One region of the Shewanella sp. SG44-2 genome, then DNA from elsewhere that is predicted to be linked to it. Evidence: predicted binding sites of a transcription regulator. Region 1 holds the regulator's gene; each other region holds the start of a gene.
The links. Region 1 encodes LexA, which represses DNA repair genes until DNA is damaged. Its sites were predicted from a motif close to TACTGTATNNNNATACAGTA; they were not measured.

Region 1 (5,958 bases):
GCAGCAAAACCAATCGCTAAAATAAATCCATTCGGAAATAACAAACCAAGGATTGTTGGTGGCACAAACGTGACCGCTGCAGTTTTAATTCGTCCTGATCGCGAGTCGTCAAACCCAAATAAATCAGCAAGGTAATCGAACAAGCCTAGTGTCACACCTAAAAATGATGAGGCAACGGCAAGGTTAGCAAATAGGGTTAGCATGTTATCAAGCCATTGGCTGGCAATAACCCCAGACAACGCACCCACTAACACACCTATATTGCCACCTTGAGCAATAATATCGGCAAACTGGCTTCGTTGAATATTACCCATCGTTGCCACTAACCAACATATATAAATTACCAATGCGATAGTGGTTCCAGTAATAATGGCTTTAACGATGGTTTTGGCATCTTTACCGTAATATTTGACTAAACTTGGCACATTGCCGTGATAACCAAAACTGGCTAAGCCAAATGGAATCGCGGCAAGTAAATAAGGCAGGTAACGCGATTCACCATCAGGCGACACTAGCTTTATGGTATCGATATCGATTAATAAGTTACCAATAGCCAAAAAGAAAGTAATCACCATGCCGCCAAGCATGATTGTGGTGATACGGTCGACCGCTTTAGTACTAATAAATACCACCAGAGCCAAAACTACCGCAAACACTAATCCGGCTACGCTCTGCGGTAGGCTTACGCCCAATGCAGACAGACTGTGATTAACAATCGAACCACCACCGCTGATGTAAGCATAGGTTAAAATATATAACACAAACGCAATCGAAACGCCGTTAATCACCCGCCAGAACTGCCCCAGAGTCACCCGAGTTAAGGTGTCAAAACTGTCACCTGGTTCAAAATGCAAATTGGCTTCTAATAACAATAAACCCGACATTAGCATGCAAAACCAAACGCCGAGTAACATCGCGATAGAATAGCCAAACCACATTCCAGCACCAACAACAGGTAACGAAAACATCCCCGCACCCACAGTGGTTCCGGCAATAATCATCGCCCCACCCAATACAGATTTACCGCTGGTACGATGCTTAGCAGCATTCATATGATTAGCCATTATTGTCCGTGCTCCGCTTCCACACTATCAACAATGGTTTGTCTTACTAAAGAGCTGAGTAATTTATTAGCGTTATCACGAATTCTGATCACTTCTGCACGATGTTCGTCGCTGCATAAATAGCCCAATTCTTTCAGTTTCACACTCAGGGTGTTATATAATTTTTTGTCATAAAATTCTGGTGCGGTAATACCGTGCAGCGCGCCTAATCGTTGGGCTAACAAATGGCTATCGCGTTCCAATTCTGAGCGCTCAAGATCAGGTTTTATTGCCAGTAAATTAAAAATAATCGCATAACGTTGCAACGTTTCACTGATAGTTTCGGCTAACAATAACACTTGGGTAATATGACGAGGCGTTATCTCAAATTGATCGCTACCAGTCAGTAAACCTTGTTCAACCATGAAATCTAAAATGCAATCTACATGTTTAGGCACATCATCAATGCCCATAAAGAGTTCAGCTTTAAGCAATGGATAAAAGTCCATTACAATGGCATGAATTCGCTGACGGTCGCACACATCATAATGCACTAAACAACTGGCAATTAATGACGGAAGCGCCATTAAGTGAATAATATTGTTACGGTAATAACTCATGGTGATGGCAATTTTTTCATCAACAGAAATGATTTCGCCAATAAGGTCTTTGGTACTCACAAACTTATTTAACGACAAACAATGATCAACAATTGACTTGCCATTACCTTCTGCCACTGAGGCGTATTCGGTATAAGGAACTGTTTTAAGTAAGGCTAAATACAAATCAAGCTGACGCTCTAACTGGCTTCTTTCTAACGCATTTTGCTCTGACGCTAGTAACACTAAACTGGTCAATGTTACTGAGCTGGCTGCGGCAGCGCCATTGATATTAGTCATTACACGGTTAGCCAATAAATTAACTGATGGCGTAAACCAAGAAGGTTTTTGATCAGGATCTTTAGCTAGCTCATCACGCCACTCTGGCGCCTGCTGATTTAAGAACTGTTGTAAATTAATCGGCTCACCAAAATTCACATAACCTTGGCCAAAATTGCCTAACTTACGAATAGCACCAAAGACCTGCCAAACTGATTCTTTTTTCTTTTTCTTACCGCTTAATTCTTTGTGATACGTCGCCACTTCCATCACATGGTCATAACCTAAATACACGGGTACTAATGTCACTGGGCGCTCTATCCCACGTAGCACACTATTAATTGTCATAGCCAACATACCGGTTTTAGGCGCTAACAAACGTCCGGTACGCGAACGGCCGCCTTCAGTGAAATACTCGACCGCATAACCCTTAGCAAATAACTGATCTAAATATTCACGAAATACAGCGGTATAAAGTTTATTACCATTAAAACTACGACGGATAAAGAATGCCCCACCACGGCGGAACATCGGCCCTGCTGGCCAAAAATTAAGGTTAATACCGGCAGCAATGTGCGGCGGAACCATGCCCTGATAATACAAAATATACGACAGTAGCAAGTAATCCATATGGCTACGATGGCATGGAACATAAACAATTTCATGGCCATCATGATGTAACTGTCTTACTTGTTCGGCACCTTTGATATTGATACCACTGTATAATTTGTTCCATAACCAAGTCAGGAAACGTTCGGCAATACGCACCAAACTATCAGAATAGTCGGCGGCAATTTCATCAAGGTATTCAATGGCGGTTTCACGCGCTTTCTCGACCGTTACTTTCTTATTAGCAGACTCTTCTTCAATGGCTTTTTTGATAGATTCTGATTTTAATAAAGAGGCAAACAACGCTTGTCGATTAGGTAATTGTGGCCCTGTCATCACTTTGCGTTGACGGCGGAAATGCACTCGGGCGACTCGGGTTAATTTGTGAGCAATTCTTTTATCAGTACCATGTTCATCGGCCATATGACGAAGCGATAGTGCATTAGAAAACTGGACGAAATTATGGCGTCCTAAAAATAAAATCATTAACCATTTACGTAACCACGTAGGGTTTTCACGTTCAAATACAGCAGCTTTCATGCTGTCTTCTTCTTTACCGGGTGTACGTCCCCAATAAAGGCAAACAGGAACCAGCTGTATATCTAATTCAGGACTCTCACTGTGAAGTGACAATAAGCTGGTAAAATAATTAAGGAATTTGTCACCACTTTCACGTTTACCAAATAGTGGTTTGCGGCCCTCTAAACAGACCACACGAGGCACCGTTAAGCCATCAAGCTGTAATGGCTCATAAGGACTGGGCAGACCAAAGCCCTCAGTGATTTCGCTCAACGCGGCAATATCGCTAATAGATTCCGTTTTCATTAAATAAACCAAAGGTTTAGTTGGATCTATATTGAGGTCATCAAAAGGATCGTGAGGGACCACAATGGTCTGTACCATCCACTTTTGAATCCATCTTAATGCTCGTAAAAATATTGAATCTGGTTTTGACATGGTTATTTTCGCAACATAAGCCACTGTAATATTGATGTATAGGATACCAGAAACCACCCTGCTTACACTATCAGACCGATCTATCTTTACGCTTAAGCTCTCACTATCAGAAATAACATAAGACAGAACATTAGTAATAGTTAACTAAAACATATTGTTGAGTGATACTTAATCAACAAAATACAAAAAATAGTTGGTTAATACTTGCGCGAACATAAACACTGTATATAATGACAGTCACTGTATAAAAAGACAGGAATCATCATGAGACCGTTAACGCCGCGCCAAGCAGAAATTTTAGACTTAATTAAAAACAATATCGCCGAAACAGGTATGCCACCCACTCGTGCTGAAATTGCGAATCGTCTTGGCTTTAAAAGTGCTAATGCCGCCGAAGAGCATTTAAAAGCATTAGCCAAAAAAGGCTTTATCGAGATCATGCCTGGTACCTCAAGAGGCATTCGTTTACCTCATGAAGAACAGGTTGAAACCGGTCTGCCACTGATTGGGCAGGTTGCTGCTGGTGAACCAATTTTGGCTCAAGAGCATGTAGAGCAATACTATCAAGTCGATCCAAACATGTTTAAGCCCGCCGCAGATTTTTTGCTGCGAGTGCGTGGTGACAGCATGAAAAACATCGGAATTTTAGAAGGCGACTTACTCGCTGTACATAAAATGCAGCAAGCACGTAATGGCCAGGTTGTTGTGGCACGTGTTGATGATGACGTCACCGTAAAACGATTTGAACAAAAAGGTAATGTGATTTATCTGCATGCCGAAAATGAAGATTACAATCCGATAAAAGTAGATTTAAGTTGCCAAAGCCTAACCATCGAAGGGCTTGCCGTTGGCGTTATCCGTAATGGAGATTGGTTATGAACAAACTAATGGGCATCGCGCCACGCCACCCGGGCTTATGGGTAGATTTAACTGAAACAGAACTGCATGGCACCCAAACCATTCAAACATTACAAACTGTCACTCAAGGTGAAGCTGAACTGAGCCAATTGTGCAGCCAGTTAGCGATATTGAGCCAGCAAGGCAGATGGATTGTATTAATTAGCCCGCCCCATATTGGCTATAAACATATGCTGGCAAGTGCTGGTGTAAGAATGGATCGCATTTTACTGGTGCACACCAAAGATGAAGTCGAAACATTATGGGCCATGGAGAAAGCGCTCACTAGCGGTACATCGAGCGCAGTAGTGACTTGGACAAGCTCACTTGATGCTCGCGATAGTCGCCGTTTAGAAATTGTCGCTAAAAGTGCACGTGCATTAGGGGTGGTAATTGAAGATGTGAATGCTCACTTACCTCACAAACATCAACTTGTTAGCCCTACTTTAACAAATGGAACAAGTAATTTTTGCTCATTTCACTAAGCACGAACCCTTCATTACCAAGCCCTGTATTGAATTCAGGGTTTTTTTTCATCTTTTTTCAGCCTATTAGCCAACAAAGTGATCTTGATCAATGTTTAATCTACAAGTAATGTGGTTAACAAGGATGAAACATTTTTTATCTTTAATTGGACGTGAATGACAGTAATCAAGATTACTTTCAGACAAATGAGCCAAATCAAAATTGATAAGTTCAGTCGTAGGTACAAGCGTGGTGCACAGCTAACAATAAAACCGTAGACCGTCTGTTTACAGCCACCAAAGTACTTTGAGGTCATCAAACTTTTTTCGGGAACCGAAGAGTTTGCATAGAGCAGAGAATTACTGTGTGACTCTTCTTTGTAGTTGCTATTTGCAATTAGCAGAGGAGTAGTCTTGTGAAGCAATGGTTGTATTGTTTACTGGTTGTGTTTGTAGCACTTCCGCTTGGGGCAACAGAAATGCCCCTCAACATGACTCAAGGCGTGACAGATATCAGTGGCAAGGTTTACGACCTCCATATGACAATTCTTTATATCTGTTGTGTAATTGGGTTAGTGGTGTTTGGGATCATGATTTACTCAATGATTTATCACCGCAAATCAAAAGGCGCTGTCGCGGCCAATTTTCACGAAAGTACCAAAGTGGAAATTGCTTGGACCGTCATCCCTTTCATCATCTTAATCGGCATGGCTATTCCAGCCACCAAAACCTTGATTGCTATGGAAGATCCCAGTGATGCTGATCTCACCATAAAAATTACTGGGTCGCAGTGGAAGTGGCATTACAGCTATTTTGATAAAGACATCGAATTTTACAGCACATTATCCACCCCCAGAGCTCAAATTGATGGCAGTGAGGCCAAAGGAGAACATTACCTCCTCGAAGTCGATAAGCCATTAGTACTGCCTATTAATCAAAAAGTGCGCTTCTTGATGACATCTGATGATGTTATTCATTCATGGTGGGTGCCGGCGTTTGCCGTTAAAAAAGATGCCAATCCAGGCTTTATTAACGAATCGTGGACCCGCATTGATAAACCCGGTATTTACCGCGGCCAATGTGCCGAATTATGCGGTAAAGACCATGGTT
Region 2 (5,958 bases), on a different contig from region 1:
TGTATTCATATTGGTTAAACGTTGTTTGTAATCTGTTCCATAAACAGTGCAATTAAATAGTTTACCAATCGGATTGTAACGTAACATCCATAATTGCTGAAAAAAATTGTCGTTAGAACAATAATTTGGTTCTTTGAGCGTGTGCATCGAGGTCGTTGAAACCGGTTCCTTTACTAGGCTGACAATATACTCAGCCATAAGATTGTCACTGTCTGTTGGCTGAAGCAACGCATAGGCTAACCATTTCTCATAAAAAGTCACGCTATCAGACTGCACTTCAATTAACATTTGTTCTGTAACGTTATGGGCAAAAAGCCATTCTCCAGAAAATATCCGTTCAAAATCACTATCAGTTAATTCGAAAGATGTTTGCCAAGCTGTAACTTTGGTTGCAACAGCTGCATCAGTGGTTTTAGCTAAGGTGCTAGCTAAATTAAGCTGATATTTGATCATGTTAACGGCAATCATATGATTGAGTGTTGAGCGAGATGAGTGATAAACCATATTCCAAAAATGTGCATCTTTGTTTAAAAATGCTACCGCAGCTTGTTGGTCAAGTGTGTTGTCAGATGTATCTACACTTATTATCGCAGCAAGCTGACGAACATCTCTTAACTTAAAAAGCAGACCCCAGTGAGCTTGATTATTTGGGGTTAAAGACTGTGGTTCTTCTTGCCAATAAGGCATATCTAATAATGAATTATATTGTTGTATATTGGCTTTATGAGCGCCAATGACATTTCTAATACTATCGCTATTATCGCTAATAAATTCACTGCATATTATCAAATCCGTTTGATAACAAGCGGTTTTAAAATTGTCAGTTAACTCAATTTCTTGCTCGCTGAAGCTGATAAATGGTTTTTTATCATTTGTTTTATCATCTCCTATTGTGCCTACGATAGTAATTGCATACTCATAGCCATTTTCGCTAGGGTCGATAGGTTGCTGTTTTAGCCAGTTTTCAACTAAAAGAGTGTTAGGTGACTTTGTTCTGTCTGTTGCATTAATAGTCACTAAACAGACAACGGTGAATACCAGTAAGCTACATATTAGCCCGACAAAAATACCCAAGCCCTTTATTACTTTCATCATTATGATTTATCCGTAAATCTATTTTAACTTTACGTTAACATATTGATTTGCTTTTTATAAGTGCATAACGATTATTGCAACAGCTCACGGGCATTAGCCAAGGTATTTTCGGTAATGACATCACCACCTAATAAGCGTGCAAGTTCATTCACCCGTTGATCTTTATCTAAGGTCTGCATGGTCGTTTCGGTGTTGCCACCTTTATTAAATTTATTCACAAACATATGTTGATGGCCATTACCTGCAACTTGCGGCAAATGGGTGACACATAACACTTGAGTCGACTCACCAAGGCTACGTAACATACGACCGACGACAGATGCTGTTGGTCCAGAAATACCCACATCAACTTCATCGAATATGAGTGTTGGAGTGGCGACTTTTTTAGCTGTGATCACTTGAATCCCTAATCCAATCCGCGATAACTCACCGCCAGAGGCGACTTTAGAGATAGGTTGCAAAGGTTGTCCAGGGTTAGTGGTAACCATAAATTCAATGCTATCGCAGCCATTAACTGAAATGTTGTCCGGATTATGACTAATCTGAATGGTAAATTTACCCTTAGGCATATTGAGCTCATGGATAGACTGAGTGACTAGCTTGTCTAATTCTTTGGCATAACGACTACGACTTTGACTCAGTTTTTGTGCATTGGTTAAATAGGCATTTCTGGTGGCTTCAAGTTGTTGTCTTATACCATCTAATTTAGTTTCATCGTCAGCAAGTTCGGTTAATTCATTCATCAATGCTTGATGATGTAGCGCCAACTTATCTGCACTCACATGATGCTTACGCGCCAATTGCATTGCCGTTGAAAGGCGTTTTTCTAAATAGGCAAAATGTTCTGGGTCAAGTTCTAAACTGCTTAAATAACTTTCAATTTCGCTAGCGCTTTCTTGTACTTGAATTAACGCATCGCTAATCATAGTACCAATAGGTGCAAGGGATTCATCATAACCTTGAAGCGTATCAGCAATACTGGCCACTTTATTAAGCAGAGATTCTATATTGCCTTCATCACTTTCGGTCAATAAGTGTAACCCTGCTTGGCAACGTTCAATTAAATCGGTGCCATTGGCTAAGCGTTTGTGTTCTTGTTCTATTTCATCAAATTCTTCCAAGCCTAAGTTAAACTCATTAAGCTCTTCTACTTGATATTGCAGTAGCTGTTGACGTGAAATGCGTTCGTGCTGAGCTTGCTCAAGATGCTTTAGCTCGTTTTCCACTTGTTTGCAGCGTTGATAGCTAGCGCTAACGCTATCAAGCAGTATTTTGTGGTTAGCATAGTGGTCGAGTAGGTTTAATTGATGCTCGCTTTTAAGCATTGCGTGATGTGCATGTTGACCGTGAACACCAATCAATAGTTGACCGATGGCTTTTAATTGCGTCACAGGCACAGGATTACCATTTATGTAGGCTCTTGAGCGTCCATCACTGTTAATGGTTCGACGCAATATACACTCATCTTCAGCATCAAGATCGCTATCTTCAAGCCAGCGTTTGGCTAAAGGAACATCATGAAGGGTAAATCGTGCACTTACTTCAGTTTTGTTGGCTCCAGGCCTGACAGTGTTGGCATCACTTCGATTACCAAGACATAATCCAAGCGCATCGATAGCAATCGATTTACCTGCACCTGTTTCGCCGGTGATGCTTGTCATACCGGCTTTAAAGTCGAGTTCTAAAAAGCGCACTATAGCAAAGTTGTTGATGCTGAGTTGGCAAAGCATAATGAATTCCTGTCAATGAAACTACCAAACCACTGTATTGATAAACAGTATATACTGATTTTATATACAGTAAAGTGGTTGAGCAATAATTATCGTTGACTATTTTATCATCTAGGTTTGATTGATCATTAAGCAATGGATTTTAAGAGTGTTTCTATTATTGGCAAACTGATAAAAGTGATTAATGTGCCATATAAAATGCCTTGGGCGCTGACGTTGGCGTTAATTTGGTAGCGGTCGGCCAATAGATACACACTTGCTGCCGTTGGTAACGCTGCTAAAATAACTCCCATGGTCAGTAATTCCTTTTCTACGCCGAACAGTTTGAGTAAACCAAAGGCGATTAATGGTTGAATAATTAACTTGAGTAAATTGATTAAATTCAGTTCCGCAATCAAGCCAATACTGAACATCTTTGTGTCAGATTGATGTCGTAAGGCTTTGGCAAGTACCATTCCTATGGCAAACAGTGCACATGGGCTAGAGGTATTTCCCACCTGGTGTAACATTAAGGCCAGACTATCCGGTAAGGTAATATGCAGTGCTGATAAACCAATGCCAATAACACTGCCAACCACGATGGGGTTTTTATACAGGGCATTAGCCATGATGACGATGGCATGGTCGGTTGATTGTTTATCACGGCTGGCTAGCTCAATTGATACTAAAGCAAAAGCAAACATGAACACCGACAACAAGCTGGCAATCGCTGCAGCGACTAATGCCATTTTATGACCTGGGAATAATAAACTCAGCAATGGAATACCAATAAATGCGGTATTACCAAAGGTAGCGTTTAATGCGCGCATTGCAGCAACGGCCTGCTTCTTAGGTGTGCTAAGTAGTGATACAACAATCACTAAGGCGTAAGTAATGACCATCGCTAGGCTAAACCCACCAATAAAGCCCCATTGAATAATGTCTTCAATGCGCGTTTCAGCAAGCACAATCAGTAATATTGCGGGGAAAGCAATGTAATAGACAAACTGATTGAGGATCAAATCGGTGTCTGCTGGCAACAGTCGCATTTTTTGAACAATACTGCCGAGCAGCATAATAATAAATACAGCGATTAGCGGGGTAAGAATACTGGACATCCCTCGCAATTCCTTAGCAAAATGATAATAAGATCACTTTACTGCTTTTCGATAGGCAGATGCAATTAGGCTAAAGGTAAACGAGTGATTATTTGTCAGATTTTAAGGCTAAATTCGCCTTTGATATTTTCGGAGGGGGTAATATTCCCAGTTCAGAAAAAAAATGCACTTGCCTTCTTAATTCAAATAACGAACCTACTCGTACTTGATTACCAATTACTAGTGTCCAGTCATCAGTTTTACCATTGGCGTTACTGAAAGTGAAACCTTGATAAAAAATTCTTCTCATTGCACGAGACTCAATAAAAAGCCTGAATAATTTCAGGCTAAATGATGTTGATTGACATTAATCGATTTGTTCTACAAGTTCGAACTACAGGCTAATACCAATATTAGACACACCAGCTTCGATAATATCTTTACGCAAACCTTTAACCAGTTCGCTGGTTATGTCTGGATTGGCTTCGATAATGTCGAGTAACATGCCTTGTAATTCTTTTTCTTGTTCCATTACTGGATGCGAAAAAACAAACTCATCGAGTTCTTCATCCATTAATGATTCATCACTAATAGCTTCAATATAATTGGCGACAGTGCTTGATGATAACTTACTGATGTTAGTGATATCTTCTTCAATTTTTCCATCTATCGCACCCATTAAGGTGGCGATGGCAACAGCCGCATCCATGGCAGGATAAGCACCATAGGCTTCAAAATCGCTAGGATCAGGGGTGTTTTCATCGAGGCGCTGTAAATGCACATCAATATTGAACTTAAGCTTTTTGTCATATTGGCTTTGCCATAATAACTCTAGTGCAGTACTTAATACCTGCGGTTGGCCAAATTCACATACTTCAGAAAATAATTGATAGTTTGGGAGCATTCTTTGACACAGTGCGAGTGCAAAAAGCTGCTTCTGAGGTAACGACAATGCCTTTAGGCGTTTAAAAAAACCGGTTTTACTGGTCATGGGGAACATCCACTGATAGCTGGTTTATCACTTGATTTGCAGCTGATTCTACCTTAGTTAACTCATCAAGTAACTCTAGTATTTCAGGTTCTAGGTCATCGATGTCAATTTTATGCTTTAATGCTGACTCAATATCCCGGCAGAGCTTTTGTGTGGTCGGTACGCCGCAATAACATGTTGCGCCATGCAGTTTATGCACTGCCTGCAATAGTGTCTCTGCATCTCTGGCTATTAATGCCTTATCGATAGTTGCGGTTGTTTCAGGTAATGAATTAACTAACATCTTTAACATGTCTAAGGCTAAATCGGTTTTCTGGTTTGCTTGGGTTAAGCATAAATCCCAATTGAGAACATGAGTATCAAAATGGGTAAATTGGGGTTTAATTATCCAGCGGCTAATGACGCCTTTTAGTGATAATTCATCAATCGGTTTAGGCAAGAAACCATCCATACCGCTAGCCAAAATATTCTCACGCTCTTCGGCTATAGCATGTGCCGTTACTGCAATAATCGGCGTATTACGGTTGAGTGATTCTGAACGTATTTGCTGGGTTGCGGTTATGCCGTCGGTTCCTGGCATTTGAATATCCATGAAGATTAGGTCAAATGGTTGTTTTTTAGCTTGTTGAATCGCATCCGCGCCATTGTTAACTGTCACCACATTGTCGACTAATTCTTTGAGCAAAGTATCAATTAACTTTAGATTGGCCATGTTGTCGTCAACGGCCAATACTGATGCATTGAGGCGTTGTGTTACATCGAGATTTATCTGCTCAGGTAAACTGACAAAAGTAGAAGGTACTGGCGGATATATTAAATGATGCGCTAGGGTAAAATCGCTCACCGGGGTGCTGAGTAATACATCTGCGTTGACTTTTAACACATTGATTATCATGTCTTGATCTAGACAGTCATGTAATAAAATCAGGCAGTCAGTATGTTGTTTGGCTTGCTGTAATAAATGAATAAAAGACGCATTGTCGGCAAAACCATGGCAGCTCATGATGATGTAATCAAATTTGCTGTTTTTAGTTTGTAACACGGAGGTGAGATTTTCTGGATTGGC
Region 3 (5,958 bases), on a different contig from region 1:
AATATGTTAAAATAGTCGCAGTTATATTTTGTGTCGTATATCGACTTGATTTCATCTTAGAGGGCGTTTCGTGACTGCATTAACTCAATTATATCCTCAGCCTCTATGGCAATGGTTTGAACAAATTTGCGCTATTCCACATCCATCAAAGCATGAACATGCGTTATCACAACATATTCAGCAATGGGCAAAAGCTCAAGGCCTTGCGGTTGTTGAAGACAAAGTGGGTAATTTAATCATCCGTAAGCCTGCTACAGCAGGAATGGAAAACTGCAAAATAGTGGTGTTACAAGCACACATTGATATGGTGCCGCAAAAAAATGCCGACAAAGTACATAATTTTGAAACCGATCCGATTGAAGCCTATGTTGACGGTGATTGGGTTAAAGCTAGAGGAACAACCTTAGGTTCTGATAACGGTATTGGTATGTCTTCGGCGTTGGCCGTTTTAGGCAGTAAAGACATTAAGCACGGGCCACTCGAAGTGCTGCTCACCATTGATGAAGAAGCCGGCATGACTGGCGCTTTTGGTTTAGAAGCCGGTTACCTTGATGCTGAAATTTTAATTAATACTGATTCAGAGCAAGAAGGTGAAATCTACATGGGTTGCGCCGGCGGTGTTGATGCACAAATAAGTGTACCAATGTCTTGGCAAGCACCAGAACAAAGCAACGCCAGCTTTTCACTGACTATGTCGGGTTTAAAAGGCGGCCATTCTGGTGTCAATATTCATCTTGGTCGTGGTAACGCTAACAAGTTATTAGCGCGATTTTTATTTAAATACAGTGACGAATTAGCCTTAGAGCTAGTCAGCTTTAGTGGTGGTTCGCTGCGTAATGCGATTCCGCGTGAAGCTAACGTTCAATTGATGTTGCCAGCTGAAAATGTTGAAGCATTAAAACAAGCTATTGAGTCATTTCAAGCGTTAGTGCGTGAAGAGTTAGCCATAGCTGATCCTGCCATGTTACTCACGTTAGCCGCAATTGATGCACCAACAAAAGTGATGGACGAAGAAGCGCAAAATACCTTAATCGACTTATTACATGCTAGCCCTAACGGTGTTATCCGCATGAGCGATGAAGTAGAAGGCGTCACTGAAACATCATTAAATATCGGCGTGATCAGCACTGAAGATGAAAGCGTAGAAATATTATGCCTTATTCGTTCATTAATCGATTCGGGACGTGAAGAAGTCACTGGTATGCTAACCGCACTATCAAATCTATCGGGTGCGAGCATTGATTTAAGCGGTGCTTATCCAGGTTGGAAACCAGACACTAGCTCACCTGTTATGGCAATTGTGCGTGACACCTATAACGATATTTATAAAAAAGATCCTACCGTGATGGTTATTCATGCAGGTCTTGAATGTGGTTTATTTAAAGAACCTTATCCGCACATGGATATGGTATCGATTGGTCCGACGATTCGTTATCCGCACAGCCCAGATGAAATGGTCAACATCACCACGGTTGGTCAATATTGGGAATTACTGCTTGCTGTATTAGAGCGTATCCCAGCTAAAGAGGCGTAATCAGTAAAGTGATTGTGGCTATGGTTATAATTGGCTGATAAGCCATATAAGAAAGGCGACAGCAATGTCGCCTTTTTGCTCTGTATGGTTTCCGTTATAAAATGGGCGCCTAAAATTGTAAATCGAGTTGAGTAATTTGATCGACACTACTCTCGGAAGGAGCCAACGTCACATCCGCTAGGCCAACGCTCACACCGACTAATCGAATCCCTCGCCCTTGGCTTCGTTGTAATGCTTGCAGCAATAACTCATGAAACAGGTTAATCGAAATCTCATCACTGCGATGCTCGATGGTGGTCTGCTTAAAATCATTAAATTTCAGTTTCACAACCTGCTTATGGATCTGTCGGTCTTTTGCACTGCGACGAACCCGAGTACTCAGCTCTTGAATAAGCTGCGGTAATACCTGATGACATTGCTCTAACGTAAAAATGTCTTTGGCTAATGTCGTTTCAACCCCGACAGACTTACGCACTCGATGCGGGCTGATTTGTCTTGAATCGATCCCTTGAGCACGCTCAGCCAACACATGGCCAAACTTACCAAAGGCCTCAATTAATTGCACTTTAGGGTATTGCTGCACATCATAACAAGTGGTTAAGCCAATATCGGCTAACTTTTTTGAAGTGACTTTACCAACGCCAGGAATTTTACTCAGCGGTAGGTCTTTTACAAAATCAGCAATTTGATTTGGAGTGATAACATATTGTCCATTCGGCTTATTTAAATCGGATGCAATTTTGGCTAAAAACTTAATGGGTGCTATACCAGCTGAAGCCGTTAATCCGGTAACCTCAAAAATCTCATCTCGTATCGCCTTGGCAATTAATGTCGCACTGCCTTGGTGAGCATCGCAATCAGTCACATCAAGATACGCTTCGTCCAAAGACAAAGGCTCAACAAGATCAGTGTATCGATGAAAAATCTCACGTATTTGCAGTGACACCGATTTATACACTTCCATCCGCCCTGGTACTAAAATCAATTGCGGACACAACTGCAACGCATGATAACTGGACATAGCACTACGCACCCCAAATTTGCGGGCCTCATAGCTGCAGGTACTTATCACACCTCGGCGGTCACTTCTGCCGCCAACAGCAATGGGTTTTCCTCGTAGTTCAGGAAAATCGCGCATTTCTACCGCGGCAAAATAACAATCCATATCGATGTGAATGATTTTACGCATTCTATAACCATCATCATTATCTTAATTGAAACAATGATACTGTATATAAAAACAGTATTCAATCATTGCTTATTATTAATATAATGAATAAATGTGACTCAAGATATTTTTAAATGTAAAAAGCTAGCTTCAAGCCATCCTAAAACGCAATAAAATATTATTCTGAAAAAAGCTAAAACATCTAGCAAATTATTCAATTTATAAATTGATTGTAGACAACATTCTTATGACTTCAATTCGATTTATTGAGTCATTCTTTCTTTTCAAAAACAGTACAAAATCATAAGCATTTAACCGTAATTGACTATCTAGCAGTTGAGGGTCACTGCCTTTGCTCAGTAAGTATTCAACTAATTTTTTATCATTGAGTAAGATTGCGGCATGAAGAGGCGGTAGTCCATCAATCTTACTTTTAGTATTAACGGAGGCACCATTGTCGATAAATTTATCTAAATAAACATATCTTTTTTTCTGATTAGAAATGCCAAATAAAAATGCTATGCCACCTACAGACTGAAGATCATCTAAGTCTTGTTTCGTTAATCTAAAATTAAACAAATAAAATTCACAGAACGAATTTGGTATGTAATGCGTATTATCTTCGACACTGCATAATACAACATCTTCAACACGGCTATTTTCAAGAGAATAAATAGCACCTAATGAATACATAATAATAATAGTAAAAGCGCATCCAATTAGTAACTTAAGTTTCATTTTAACTCCATATAACTTTGTTATTTAGGTTAAAAGCTAAAACACCAAAATGTCGACTGTTTGTTTTTGCTATTCCATTTAAATACAACACTAAAACACGACCGAAGCTGTATGATAGTTGCTCTCTCACTCTGTCATAGATTTTTATTTGCATTAAGTCTTTAGCTGTTGCATGACTAAACCAATGTTTTGCAGCGCTGCGCCCAAATTTTATTATGACTTTTTTAGCACCATCTTGAGGATTCATTGTTGATCGAAATAAAGAGTCGATAAATCCCATCGCATAAGATGCATCGACAGCCTCAACTAACAAGCCTTGAGCAAACTCACGAACTTCATCAGTAATATCTAACTCATCAATAATCGAATGTTGACTCGAAAATATGAACTTTAAAATAATTATAGTTTCATCATTATCAAATATGAGTTGACTACTTTTGAAGTTTTTAAGGTGTACATTTCTATTCATTTCCATTTCCATTTCCATTTCCATTTCCATATAGTTTAAAATACGTCCTATTAAAAACTAAATATATCAATTTAATTAGAAAAAAACCATTATCACTTTTAATGTATCTCTTCCAGAGTAAGGGGAAGGTACTGAACGTTTTTTAAACAAAAATAATTTATTTAATGAGTTGTTATAGCCCATAAAATCTTCATGTCTTGGACTATTTTTTGTTTGCAGGTTAAACGAATAGTTCAAAAAGCAAGCACCAATGCGGTTAATCTGTCTTCCAGAGCCTCCACATGAGTGTTGAAATGATACAAAAAAGCCCAAACTCAGTTGGGCTTATTTAACATGTGACGTATCAATTAAGACATTACATTTTGGTCTGTAAATAGTTTTGTAAACCAATACGTTCAATAAGACCGAGTTGCTTCTCTAACCAGTACATGTGGTCAGATTCAGTGTCATCTAATAACACTTCTAAAATTTCACGGCTTTGGTAATCCGCTTTTTCTTCACATAGCGCGATAACTTTACGTAAATGGTCTGCTACATGATATTCGTATGCAAGGTCATTTCTCAGCATTTCTTGCACATCTTTACCAATATTCAACGCTTCACGGCTGCCAACATCTGGAGTGCCTTCTAAAAACAAAATGCGTTGAACTAATTTAGCTGCATGCAACTTCTCGTCGTCTGACTCATGCAGAATACGGGTATACAGTTCATTGAATCCCCAGTCTTCATACATATGAGCATGGACAAAATATTGATCCATGGCTGACAATTCGCCAGTTAATAAACTATTTAAAGCGTCGATGACTTCTGGATGGCCTTTCATGATAATTTCCTATTAGTCGTTAATTTGTGATTGAAGATAATTTTGAATACCCGTTTGATTGATAAGCTCTTGCTGCGACTCAATCCAATCTAGATGCTCTTCTTCGTCTTCGAGTAAATCTTCAAATAAATCGCGGCTAACATAATCTTGCTGAGTTTCACATACCTTAATGGCTTCACGCAAAATGGCAATTTGTTCAGTAATCGCAGCTAGATCACAGCTAAGCATTTCTTCAGCATGCTCACCAATGCGCAATTTATCTAACTGTTGTAGGTTAGGTAAACCTTCAAGAAACAATACACGTTCAATCAGCTTGTCAGCATGCTTCATGTCTTCAATCGATTTTTTATACTCTTTCTCATTAAGCTTTTCCAACCCCCAATGCTTAAACATACGAGCATGTAAAAAATATTGGTTAATGGCGGTCAGCTCACAGGTGAGTACTCGATTGAGTTGGCTGATGACTTTAGGATGACCTTTCATAGTAATGCCCCTCGATAAATAATGTGATCTCGATCAATTACAAATAGGATAAAACACTATAGGAGAAAAAGCAAATTTTCCTTTATTTTCACACACTTACAATTGATAACCATTATCATTATAACTAAGCTTTGTAACTCGTTAGCAATACACGAACATAAAAAAAGCCTTCTAAATGAAGGCTCTTTACAAAGCATTGGTCTATTAACCTTCGCTTTAGGCAATTAACGATGCTAAATAATTCGATTTTGATTGAGCAACTCATTGCGAGCTTGCTCTTTTTCCATACGGCGTTTACGTTTATCACATGGATCGTCACAGTCACATGCTTTCTCAATACCTAAAACACCTAAACCACCACAACTACCTTCTACCGCTTTCTTTTTCACGATATAGCCGATAGACATTAACAAAAAGAACAATAATAACACTACAAACGCTGCTATAAATGTGCTCATTACAAACTCCAATTACTCATTCAGATTATGGTACTACTAGTTGAATTAATCAGTCGTTTCATCAACTAGTTAAAAAATAAAGAAGCTACTTAACATACGATTTAAACGCATCGCTGTAATAGACCTGATAACCCTGTTCTTGCTTCTCAATTAACATTATTGCTAAATTTTTCTCTTTAGCAAGTGCCAATGAAGCCTCAGTTCCTAACACCATCATCGCAGTGGCATATCCATCTGCGGTCATACAACTAGAGTGTAACACGGTTGCAGAGGCAAGTTTATGCT

Region 2: recN (DNA repair protein RecN) is a predicted target of LexA. The motif match lies at 2,856-2,875, and genes of this name have one in related genera.
Region 3: dinB (DNA polymerase IV) is a predicted target of LexA. The motif match lies at 2,761-2,780, and genes of this name have one in related genera.

The regions. Positions count from the first base shown of each region.
Region 1 is NZ_JACJEU010000006.1:140,135-146,092, forward strand. Features, by position in the region: gene mtr (tryptophan permease) at 1-1,064, opposite strand, end outside; gene plsB (glycerol-3-phosphate 1-O-acyltransferase PlsB) at 1,064-3,487, opposite strand; gene lexA (transcriptional repressor LexA) at 3,752-4,366, shown strand; gene H5181_RS06815 (cell division inhibitor SulA) at 4,363-4,869, shown strand; gene coxB (cytochrome c oxidase subunit II) at 5,265-5,958, shown strand, end outside.
Region 2 is NZ_JACJEU010000003.1:199,109-205,066, forward strand. Features, by position in the region: gene H5181_RS03695 (hypothetical protein) at 1-1,095, opposite strand, end outside; gene recN (DNA repair protein RecN) at 1,167-2,825, opposite strand; gene H5181_RS03705 (AEC family transporter) at 2,954-3,922, opposite strand; gene H5181_RS03710 (DUF3319 domain-containing protein) at 4,011-4,211, opposite strand; gene H5181_RS03715 (YjaG family protein) at 4,296-4,892, opposite strand; gene barA (two-component sensor histidine kinase BarA) at 4,882-5,958, opposite strand, start outside.
Region 3 is NZ_JACJEU010000003.1:100,004-105,961, reverse strand. Features, by position in the region: gene H5181_RS03320 (aminoacyl-histidine dipeptidase) at 71-1,534, shown strand; gene dinB (DNA polymerase IV) at 1,644-2,723, opposite strand; gene H5181_RS03310 (ankyrin repeat domain-containing protein) at 2,922-3,440, opposite strand; gene H5181_RS03305 (hypothetical protein) at 3,442-3,927, opposite strand; gene bfr (bacterioferritin) at 4,265-4,732, opposite strand; gene bfr (bacterioferritin) at 4,745-5,215, opposite strand; gene nqrM ((Na+)-NQR maturation NqrM) at 5,449-5,673, opposite strand; gene H5181_RS03285 (FAD:protein FMN transferase) at 5,759-5,958, opposite strand, start outside.